DNA from 3 places in the Pueribacillus theae genome. Region 1 is predicted to be linked to each of the others. Evidence: riboswitches for the same ligand, from Rfam matches in the RefSeq annotation. Region 1 holds a riboswitch; each other region holds the start of a gene.
What was found. Region 1 has a riboswitch for S-adenosylmethionine ahead of DCC39_RS11745 (methionine ABC transporter ATP-binding protein). Riboswitches for the same ligand answer to the same signal wherever they lie in the genome.
Positions count from the first base shown of each region.

Region 2: it holds a riboswitch for S-adenosylmethionine, as region 1 does, so the genes downstream of both, metK (methionine adenosyltransferase) here and DCC39_RS11745 (methionine ABC transporter ATP-binding protein) in region 1, are expected to answer to the same signal.
Region 3: it holds a riboswitch for S-adenosylmethionine, as region 1 does, so the genes downstream of both, DCC39_RS06240 (methionine biosynthesis PLP-dependent protein) here and DCC39_RS11745 (methionine ABC transporter ATP-binding protein) in region 1, are expected to answer to the same signal.

Region 1 covers NZ_QCZG01000024.1:13,991-17,590, reverse strand. Annotated here, with positions in the region: gene mgtE (magnesium transporter) at 1-470, shown strand, start outside; gene DCC39_RS11750 (KGG domain-containing protein) at 602-940, shown strand; SAM riboswitch class I at 1,098-1,202, shown strand; gene DCC39_RS11745 (methionine ABC transporter ATP-binding protein) at 1,287-2,300, shown strand; gene DCC39_RS11740 (methionine ABC transporter permease) at 2,290-2,955, shown strand; gene DCC39_RS11735 (MetQ/NlpA family ABC transporter substrate-binding protein) at 3,020-3,600, shown strand, end outside.
Region 2 covers NZ_QCZG01000039.1:15,873-19,472, reverse strand. Annotated here, with positions in the region: gene pckA (phosphoenolpyruvate carboxykinase (ATP)) at 1-1,536, opposite strand, end outside; SAM riboswitch class I at 1,842-1,932, shown strand; gene metK (methionine adenosyltransferase) at 2,096-3,292, shown strand; gene DCC39_RS15170 (Hsp20/alpha crystallin family protein) at 3,441-3,600, shown strand, end outside.
Region 3 covers NZ_QCZG01000009.1:60,007-63,606, reverse strand. Annotated here, with positions in the region: gene DCC39_RS06250 (genetic competence negative regulator) at 71-664, shown strand; gene DCC39_RS06245 (asparaginase) at 720-1,688, opposite strand; SAM riboswitch class I at 1,798-1,902, shown strand; gene DCC39_RS06240 (methionine biosynthesis PLP-dependent protein) at 1,978-3,084, shown strand; gene DCC39_RS06235 (bifunctional homocysteine S-methyltransferase/methylenetetrahydrofolate reductase) at 3,113-3,600, shown strand, end outside.

The DNA of each region.
Region 1 (3,600 bases):
TCTCCGGAAGCATCATCGCCCATTTTGAAGCAACATTGGATAAAGTTGTCGCACTCGCTTTTTTTATGCCTTTAATCGCCGGAATGACAGGGAATACAGGCACACAGTCATTGGCTATTGTCGTGCGTGGCCTTTCTGAGGGCGATGAGATGAACTTGAAAACAATCATTAAATTAATCTTTCGAGAATTTAGGGTTAGTCTCATTATTGGGTTAACGTGCGGCTTTCTCATTTTTCTTATCGCATTCATCTGGCAAGGGAATCTTTATTTAGGTTTTGTCGTTGGCTCATCACTCCTTATGACGCTGATTCTAGGTACACTCGCAGGAACCATCATTCCGATTATTTTATATAAAATAAAGCTCGATCCGGCGGTAGCTTCTGGTCCTCTTATTACGACAGTCAATGATATTTTCTCGTTAGTCGTCTATTTTTCAATTGCTACCATGTTTCTATCAAAATTAATGTAACTTTGAAAAGTTACAAAATATGACAAATCCATTTCAAAGTTTACAAATCTTCCTAGTATGTTTTTGGTTAAGATTAACCGGGTAAATAAAGTACTGTAAGCCACGAAACTAATTTAAAGGAGGAATTAAAGATGGCAAAAGATAAGAATAATAACGACGGAAAAATGAGTGTTGAAGAAGCTGGACGCATGGGTGGAGAAGAAACAGCCCGTACACATGATAAAGAATTCTATCAGGAAATTGGCCGTAAAGGCGGCGAAGCCACAGCAGAAAGCCACGATAGAGAATTTTATGAGAAAATTGGCCACAAAGGCGGCGAAGCGACCGCTGAAAATCATGACAGAGATTTCTATGAAAAAATCGGTCGCAAAGGCGGCGAAGCCACCTCTGAAAACCATGACAGAGATTTCTATGAAGAAATAGGAGAAAAAGGCGGAAACGCCCGCGCGAAACAACGCGACGACGACTAGTAAAGTAATCGATGCAACGTGAGGATACGGTTCGTTCCGTATCCTTTTTCTGTGTCTAAATTATTTTTGTTGCTAAATAAAAAATTTAAAATCTATAAAATATATATTGACAATAAGAATACTAGGAATTAAGATAGGTGTTAATCACTTATCAAAAAACTTATCAAGAGTGACTGAGGGACAGGCCCAATGACGTCCGGCAACCTCCAGAAATGGAAAGGTGCTACTTCCTGCAGAATGGTTCCATTCTGAAAGATAAGACATATCGTACTGTTTTAGTTACGCGAGTCTCTTTCAGAAATGGAAGGGATTTTTTTATTTTTCATAGAGTTTAGGGGGGTTATCTTTGATAGAAGTTCGAAATCTTGTTAAAGAATACAAAACAAAAAAAGGAAAAACAATAGGTGTCAACAATGTTTCCTTGAAAGTAAAGGAAGGTGAGATATTCGGAATTGTGGGATACAGCGGTGCGGGAAAAAGCTCTCTTTTACGGTGCTTAAATTTACTTGAAAAGCCGACAAGTGGGGAAGTTCTCGTTGATGGTGTGAATTTGACGACCCTAAACAGTAGCGAACTTCGTAAAGCCCGTTTGAAAATCGGAATGATTTTCCAGCACTTCTATTTAATTAGTTCAAAAACTGTCTATGAAAACGTAGCATTTGCACTTAAGGCTGCCGGCGTTCCAAAAAAAAAGTTTAACGAGCGTGTCACTGAATTGCTTGAACTTGTTGGCTTAGGGGATCGGGCCTCGCACTACCCAGCACAATTAAGCGGAGGACAAAAGCAGCGTGTCGGCATTGCAAGAGCGCTTGCAAACAATCCAAAAGTCCTTCTTTGTGATGAAGCGACATCTGCTTTAGATCCTAGCACGACAAAATCGATTTTATGTTTGCTTAAATCGATTAATAAAAAACTTGGGATTACGATCGTTGTCATTACGCACGAAATGGAGGTTGTGAAGGAGATTTGTGACCGGATGGCGGTGATGCAAGACGGCCGGGTGATTGAAGAAGGGCTGGTATATGATCTTTTTTCCAATCCTAAGCAGCCGCTCACGAAAGATTTTATCGAAACTGTTTTGCAATTACAGTTGCCTGAGCGACTAAGCCAAAATCGAAAAGGAACATTAATCAAAATTCAATTTAAAGGTGTCTCAGCCGAAGAAGCGTTAATCTCAGATGTGTTTAAAAAGTTTAACGTGAAGGGGAATATTCTTCACGGGAAAATTGAATACATTAAAGACAATCCGTTAGGCATTTTTATTATGGAAGTAACAGGAGATAAGCAAGAGGTTAATCAAGCGATTGACTATATAACAAAACATACAGAAAGTTTGGAGGTGATCGCAGATGCTGCTTGATTCACTTATACAGCTTATCCCAGAAATTAATACTGCATTTTTGCAGACGATTTACATGGTTGCGATTGCGTTGTGTATCGCTATCATTTTTGGTTTGCCTCTTGGTATTTTGCTATATGTAACGGATAAAGATTTATTTTTAGAAAACAAAATTGTGAAATCGATTGTTGGTACTGTTGTGAACTTAATTCGTTCCGTCCCTTTTATTATTTTACTCGTTGCCTTAATTCCGTTCACACAAAAAATTGTCGGTACAACGATTGGACCGACTGCAGCAGCTGTGCCGCTGTCTGTCGCTGCGATTCCTTTTTTCGCTAGAATCGTAGAGTCATCAATAAGAGAAATTGATAAGGGGGTAATTGAAGCTGCGATTGCGGCTGGCGCCACACCATGGATGATTATTAAAGAAGTGCTTTTACCTGAAGCGCGTCCAGGCCTCGTGAGCGGCATTACAATTACGACGATTAGCTTGATTGGCTATTCTGCGATGGCCGGCATTGTAGGCGGAGGCGGCATTGGCGACTTGGCGATTCGGTTCGGTTATTACCGCTATGACAATGTGATTATGTTCACTACAATCATAATCCTCGTCGTTCTCGTTCAAGTGATTCAGATTGCAGGAGACAGAGTTTCACGTCTCATTGATAAGAGGTAAAGGATGCGAAATAGGAAATATCCTATTAAACATAAAAAAGAAAAATAGTTGGGGAGAGAAAACGATGAAAAAAGTATTTAGTGTTTTAACCGTAATTTTACTGGTAGGCTTGCTAGCAGCATGTGGCGGTACAAAAGATGCAGGTTCTGATGGAAAAAAAGCTGAGGACAGTAAGACAGAGAAAACTGAACTAAAATTCGGTGCGACAGCGGGTCCTTACAGCGATATGATCTCAAAAGCAATCAAGCCTTTGCTTGAAGAAAAAGGCTACAAGATTGAAGTTGTAGAGTTTAGCGATTACGTCCAGCCGAATATCGCATTAGATAACGGTTCCCTTGATGTTAACATGTTTCAGCACAAAATTTATTTAGATAATTTTGTGAAAGAACATAATCTTGAGTTATCTGATCTCATTACAATCCCTACGGTGCCAATTGGCCTTTATTCTAATAAAATCAAAAGCATTGAGGAAATACAAGATGGCAGCACGATCGCGATTCCAAATGACCCTACGAATTTAGCAAGAGCGCTATTAATGCTTCAAGATGCAGATTTAATTACGATTAGTGATCACGTTGAACCATTGAAGGCTTCTGAAAAAGATGTAAAAGATAACCCGAAAAACATAAAATTTCAGCCAGTGGA
Region 2 (3,600 bases), on a different contig from region 1:
CTCGAAGTTTTTCTTGAATTTTTCAGCGAGCTCCTTCGCTTTTTGATCGTACGCTTCAGGATCGCTCCATGTTTTCTTCGGTTGCAAGACGTTGTCAGGCACGCCTGGGCAATGTGTAGGAATATTTAAGCCAAAGATTGGGTCGGTCACTGTTTCGACCGAATCAAGCTCACCTTCAAGTGCTGCTTGAACCATTGCTCTCGTGTAAGAAAGTTTCATCCGTTCGCCCGTTCCGTACTCACCACCGCTCCATCCAGTGTTGACAAGGAAGACATTCGCTTCATGCTGGTCGATTTTTTGTCCGAGCATTTCAGCGTAGCGGTAGGCAGGAAGCGGTAAGAAAGGCGAGCCGAAGCATGTAGAGAATGTTGCTTCAGGTGAAGTTACACCGCGTTCTGTACCAGCCAGCTTGCTCGTATAACCAGAAAGGAAATGGTACATCGCTTGTTCTTTCGTTAACTTGCTGATTGGAGGGAGAACTCCGGAAGCATCAGCAGTAAGAAAGACAATGGTGTTCGGATGTCCGGCAATGCTTGGTTCAGCAACATTCGGAATCTTATCAATGGAATAAGCCGCTCTCGTATTTTCAGTTAACGAAGTATCATCATAGTCTGCCATTCTCGTTTTCTCGTCAATAATGACGTTTTCAAGAACGGTTCCGAACGTAATAGCATTGAAAATTTGCGGTTCTTTTTCTTTAGAGAGGTTGACTGTTTTCGCATAGCAGCCGCCTTCGATATTAAATACGCCATTATTTGACCATCCGTGCTCGTCATCCCCAATTAGCTGGCGGTGTGGATCGGCTGATAATGTCGTTTTGCCTGTCCCCGATAAACCGAAAAACAAAGCAACATCGCCTTCCATACCGACATTTGCTGAACAATGCATGGAAAGAATGTTCTGTTCAGGCAACAGGAAGTTCATAATGGAGAAAATTGATTTCTTAATTTCGCCTGCATATTCCGTTCCGCCAATTAAAACGATGCGCTTTTCAAAAGAAATAATAATAAACGTTTCGGAATTCGTTCCATCAACCGCGGGATCAGCTTTAAAGTTTGGAGCAGATATAACGGTAAATTCAGCTTGATGGCTAGCAAGCTCTTCTTGTTCTGGACGGATAAACAATTGTCTAGCGAACAAGTTGTGCCAAGCATATTCATTAAGGACAGCAATCGGCATGCGGTATGTTTTATCAGCCCCTGCAAACCCGCGGAAAAGGAAGAGCTCTTCTTTTTGGTTTAAATGGTTTAACACTTTTCCATATAGCTTTTCGAAGTTCTCAGGGCTAATTGGCTGGTTCACGCTTCCCCAGTCAACTTTATCGATAACAGACGGATCTTGAACGATAAATTTATCTTTCGGAGAACGTCCTGTATATTTTCCGGTCGTTACTTGAACAGCTCCAGTCGATGTTAACTTTCCTTCTTTTCTCTCAAGTACTTTTTCAACAAGTTGAGGAGTTGATAAATCTTTAAGAGTCACTTCTTTTTTTAGAATCTCATCGAGAAGCGTTGAAGTAACATGAGTGGTGTTCATTTACATAACCATCCTTTTAATTTAGTGTTGTATCAAATCGGAAGCTCAAAAACGGCGCGTTCCGTTCGTAAGATTGAATAATGTAGAATTAGTATAACATATATCTTGAATTAGTCTATTCTAAATCAAACTAAATTTATAAAAAATAGGAACGAAAATCGAAAAAAAGGAAGAATTTTTAGTGAGTTTTTAAATAGTATACTACATTAACGCCCAAATGGGTTCTTACTATTTTTTGAAAAATGATGTAAAAGTATGCAGTTGACTTTAAAAATAAACTAGGTTACGATGAATGTCAACGGATACTCTTATCCCGAGATGGCGGAGGGACAGGCCCAATGAAACCCGGCAACCTACACTTTTGGAGTGAGAAGGTGCTAACCTGACAGATAAGAGGCGAAAGGCAAATAACGGATGACCTTTTCCTCATGTTTTGTGGAAAAGGTTTTTTTATTTTCTCTTATAGTGCTTGTTTAAAAAGAAGGACAACGGCTTTTTGAACAACCTCTTATAGAAAAAACGAAGGCTTTCGCTTTAAACACCATATGGAGGTATGATGATGGCTAAAAAGCGTCGACTATTTACATCAGAATCAGTAACGGAAGGCCACCCTGACAAAATTTGCGACCAAATTTCCGATGCAATCCTTGATGCAATCATTAAAAGCGACAAAGATGCAAGGGTAGCATGTGAAGCAATCGTGAACACAGGCATGGTCTTCATTACTGGCGAAATTACAACGTCTACTTATGTAGATATTCCAAGAATTGCACGGGAAACGATTGAAGGAATTGGCTACACAAGAGCGAAGTACGGATTCGATGCGGAGACGTGCGCAGTAATCACATCGATTGACGAACAATCTGCAGATATCGCTCAAGGTGTCAACAAAGCGTTGGAAGCCAGGGAAGGGAAAATGGCCGAAGAAGAGATCGAAGCCATCGGTGCCGGAGACCAAGGAATGATGTTCGGATTTGCATGCAATGAAACACCTGAACTAATGCCTCTTCCCATTTCACTTGCCCATAGGCTTGCAAGAAGGCTTAGTGAAGTGAGAAAGGAAGAAATTGTTCCATACTTGCGCCCAGACGGTAAAACGCAAGTGACGATCGAATACGATGAAAACGACAAGCCGATTCGCGTGGATACGATCGTCATCTCAACACAGCACCACCCAGAAATCACGCTTGAACAAATTAACCGTGACTTGAAGGAACACGTCATTAAAGAGGTTGTTCCAGCGGAACTTATTGATGAAGAAACGAAATATTTCATCAACCCGACGGGGCGATTTGTTATTGGCGGTCCGCAAGGAGACTCTGGGTTGACAGGAAGAAAAATTATTGTTGATACATATGGAGGCTATGCACGGCATGGTGGGGGGGCATTCTCCGGCAAAGACGCGACAAAAGTTGATCGCTCTGCAGCGTATGCTGCCCGCTACGTCGCAAAAAACATCGTCGCCGCAGGATTGGCAGAAACATGCGAAGTCCAACTTGCTTATGCAATCGGTGTCGCAAGCCCTGTATCAATATCTATCAACACATTCGGAACGGGAAAAGTAGATGAAGAAACACTTGTTGCGCTTGTGAAAGAAAATTTCGATCTAAGGCCTGCCGGGATTATAAAGATGCTTGATCTGCTTCGTCCCATCTACAAGCAAACGGCAGCATACGGACATTTCGGAAGGACAGATGTTGACTTGCCATGGGAAAAGACGGATAAAGTGGATGCGCTAAAAAAAGGATTAGCGTAAATATTTGAAAGCAGCTTGGTTATGTTGACCGAGCTGCTTTTTTTGGTGAATGCCTATTTTTAGAACGCGATTTCTTTTTCAAGCATACGATACATTGACTTGGACTTAACTATTATTCAATGAAAGAAATGGTAAGGAGGAAAGCTGAATGAGTACTGAAGAAAACAAATTTCCAAAGATTTTCAACGATCAGAAATTCACCGAATTGTTTTCAATTTTTGATCAATGGTTTGAAGATCCGTTAGGAAGCTTTTTCGTGCATCAAATTAAAGTCGATATGTATGAAAGGGGACAGGACTTAATTATTG
Region 3 (3,600 bases), on a different contig from region 1:
AGCACCAATTAATAAATTTTAACATATGTTGTAGAAACATAGTGCGAGTAGGGAGGTTAGGGGGGATAGCATGCGACTAGAGCGGTTGACGTACAATAAAATCAAAATTTTTTTAACGTATGATGATTTGAAGGAACGGGGCATCACGAAAGACGAGTTGTGGCATGATGGACCAAAGGTGCATCAGCTGTTTAGAGAAATGATGCTTGAGGCTGATGACGAGCTTGGCTTTAAAGCAGATGGCCCTATTGCGGTCGAAGTGTTTTCGCTTCCTGCTCAAGGTATGGTGGTCATTGTTACAAAAGAAGTGAATGATATTCATGATCATGATGAAAGATACGATGATGATTATATCGAAATGCAAGTTACACTCGATGAAAGCGATGAGATTTTTTATGAATTTTCAACATTTGAAGATGTCATTTCTTTATCCAAACGATTGTATCCCTTGGAAATAACCGGTGGAACATTGTATAGTTTCAACGATCAATTTTATATGAAATTTGACGAGGAAGAAATTGAGGCTATAAATATCGATGCGTTTATTGCTCTTTTAGCTGAATTTGGGAATTCTTCAACGATTACGAGCTACCGTGTCATTGAATACGGAAAAGTTTTGATGGAAGATAATTCGGTGGAGAAGATTTATCAAACTTTCAAATAGAATCAAGGTAAAAAAACAGCCGGTTTTACTGAAAAACCATGGCTGTTTTATTGTGTTAAAGGGCGAAAATTTTTTCTAGCTGATTGAAATCATTTGTCGTCTGCAGTGCGATCAAAAGTTTAAGCCGGGCTTTTTGTCCGGATAGCCCATTGGAAAAAATGACACCTTTTTTCTTTAATTGTTTTCCCCCTCCTTCATAGTCATAGACCGGCTGTACGAATCCTTTTTGGCTCCTTGACACGAGAACAATGGGGATATCGTTGGCGATCATCTTCTCCAAACTCGGAACGATATGGGGAGGAAGATTTCCTTGTCCCATGGCTTCAATCACAATGCCATCAATTTTAATTTGTTCGATTGCCTCAAATAATTCAGATCCCATCCCAGAATATGCCTTTAACAAAAGCACATTCTTTTCGATTGTTTCAATGGAATAATTTTCTTCACTGAGCGGTTTGTAAAAAAAGACAACATCTTTTTTTGTTACGATTCCAACAGGGCCGTTCTGCGGGCTTTCAAAAGCAGCGATGCTGCTTGTATGGGTTTTCGTTACATATTTAGCTGAATGGACTTCATCATTCATGACAACGAGCACACCCATCCCGCTTGCTTCGTTGCTGCCCGCGACACGGACGGCTGCCATTAAATTGCTGGGGCCATCTGAACCAAGCTCATTACTTGATTTCATCGCACCCGTAAGCACAATTGGGCAGTCTTGTGAAAAAAGCAAATCCAGCATATAAGCCGTCTCTTCAAGTGTGTCTGTTCCATGTGTAATGACCACACCATCAAATTGTTCTTTTTTTTTCAAGTCCTTAATTTTTTTAGCTACTTCTAATACGATTTGCGGAGAAATATGAGCAGAAGGAAGTTGGGAAAAGTGTTCCGTTGTGATGGAAGCAATCGATGCTAGCCTTTCTTGAAAAGATGATAAAGGATGCTTTCCTTCAATCGAAACACCTCCGGCCTGATTTTCTTTCATGGCGATTGTTCCACCAGTATGTACAATTAAAATTTTTTTCATTTTTGAACTCCTTTGACACAGTTGAATAAGGTAATTTTAGTTAATTATACAAAATCCTTGAATTACAATCTATTTTGTTGTATATTCAATTCAATAAAATATCATCATTTTCTTATCAAGAGAGGTGGAGGGACTGGCCCGAAGAAACCTCAGCAACCGCCATGCAGGCAAGGTGCTAATTCCAGCAAGCTTTTAGTGACTTGGAAGATAAGAAGGAGCGAACGAGTCTATAACAGCCTTCTTCTTATTTGAAGAAGGCTTTTTTAATATTTTTTTGGGGGGATTGCCAATGTCAAAAAAGATTGAAACCATTTTGGCGCAACTGGGGAATCGAAGTGAAGAGCGCACTGGTGCAGTAAGCGCGCCCATTTACTTATCAACAGCTTTTCGTCATGAAGGGCTTGGAAAATCGACTGGGTTTGATTACACACGTACTTCAAATCCGACGCGGCAAATTCTTGAAGATGGAATTGCCCAACTTGAAGATGGGGATCAAGGGTTTGCGTGCAGCTCTGGGATGGCCGCTATACAAACTGTTTTTTCGTTGTTTAAAAAAGGAGACCACATCCTTGTTTCGAGAGATTTATATGGGGGAACCTTCCGATTATTTGAACAAGGATGGAAAAAATGGGGACTTGATTTTGATTACGTGCATGGCGGTGATGAACAGTTTGCCAAAAAAATACAATCAAACACAGTGGCAATTTTTATAGAAACCCCTACAAACCCCCTTATGTTTGAATGCAATATTTCTGAAATCGCAAAGCTTGCAAAAGAGAAAGGTTTACTTTTGATCGTTGATAATACATTTTACACACCCGTTATTCAGCAACCAATTCGAGAAGGGGCAGATATTGTTGTACACAGCGCCACTAAATATTTAGGAGGGCATAATGATGTCTTGGCGGGGTTAATTGTGACAAAGGGTAAAAGCCTGTCTGATGACATCGCAAAGTATCACAATGCGATTGGAGCTACTTTAGGAGCCTTTGATTCATGGCTACTACTCCGGGGAATGAAAACGTTGGCACTCAGAATGCAGAAACATGAACAAAATGCTAAAGCAATTGCAGAGTTTTTGCAAAACAGAGAAGGCATAACAGATGTTTTTTATCCGGGAAAAGGCGGCATGTTATCATTTCGCGTAAAAGATGCAAGTTGGGTGGATCCGTTTTTAAGAAAGCTTGAAATCATTACCTTTGCGGAAAGCCTAGGCGGTGTAGAAAGCTTTATTACGTATCCAACAACCCAAACACATAGTGAAGTACCGGCAGAAATACGCAATGAAATTGGAGTCTGTAACCGTCTTTTAAGATTTTCAGTCGGGATTGAAGATGTGGAAGATTTAATAAGAGATTTGAATCAAGCGTTGGATTTTACTGCTTTAGAAAATTAACACGGTAAAAGAAAAGAGGGGGAAAGGTATGTCGCTTCTTGAGAAATTGAAAGATGGGCTGCTCGTTGGTGATGGAGCAATGGGAACTCTTTTATATTCACACGGTATTGATCATTGTTTTGAACACTTAAATATAACGCATGAAGAGGAGATCTATAACATTCACAAAGCATATGTAGAAGCCGGAGCAAATGTGATTCAAACGAATACATATGCTGCAAACCGGATAAAACTAGCCCGTTACGGCTACGAAAATTTAGTTAAAGAAATCAATCAAAAAGCAGTTCAGATTGCTCGAAAAGCTGCGAAAGAAGAGACATTTGTTGTCGGAACGATTGGCGGAATTTCCGGGGTTCAACAAAATGCTTTTCCATCTGAAGATATCCCATTTGCGTTCGTTGAACAGCTCAATGCATTGCTAACAGAAAAACTCGATGGTTTTTTACTTGAAACATTTTACGATTTGGAAGAACTTCTTTTTGTCATTAAATTGATAAAAGAAAAAACGAATTTACC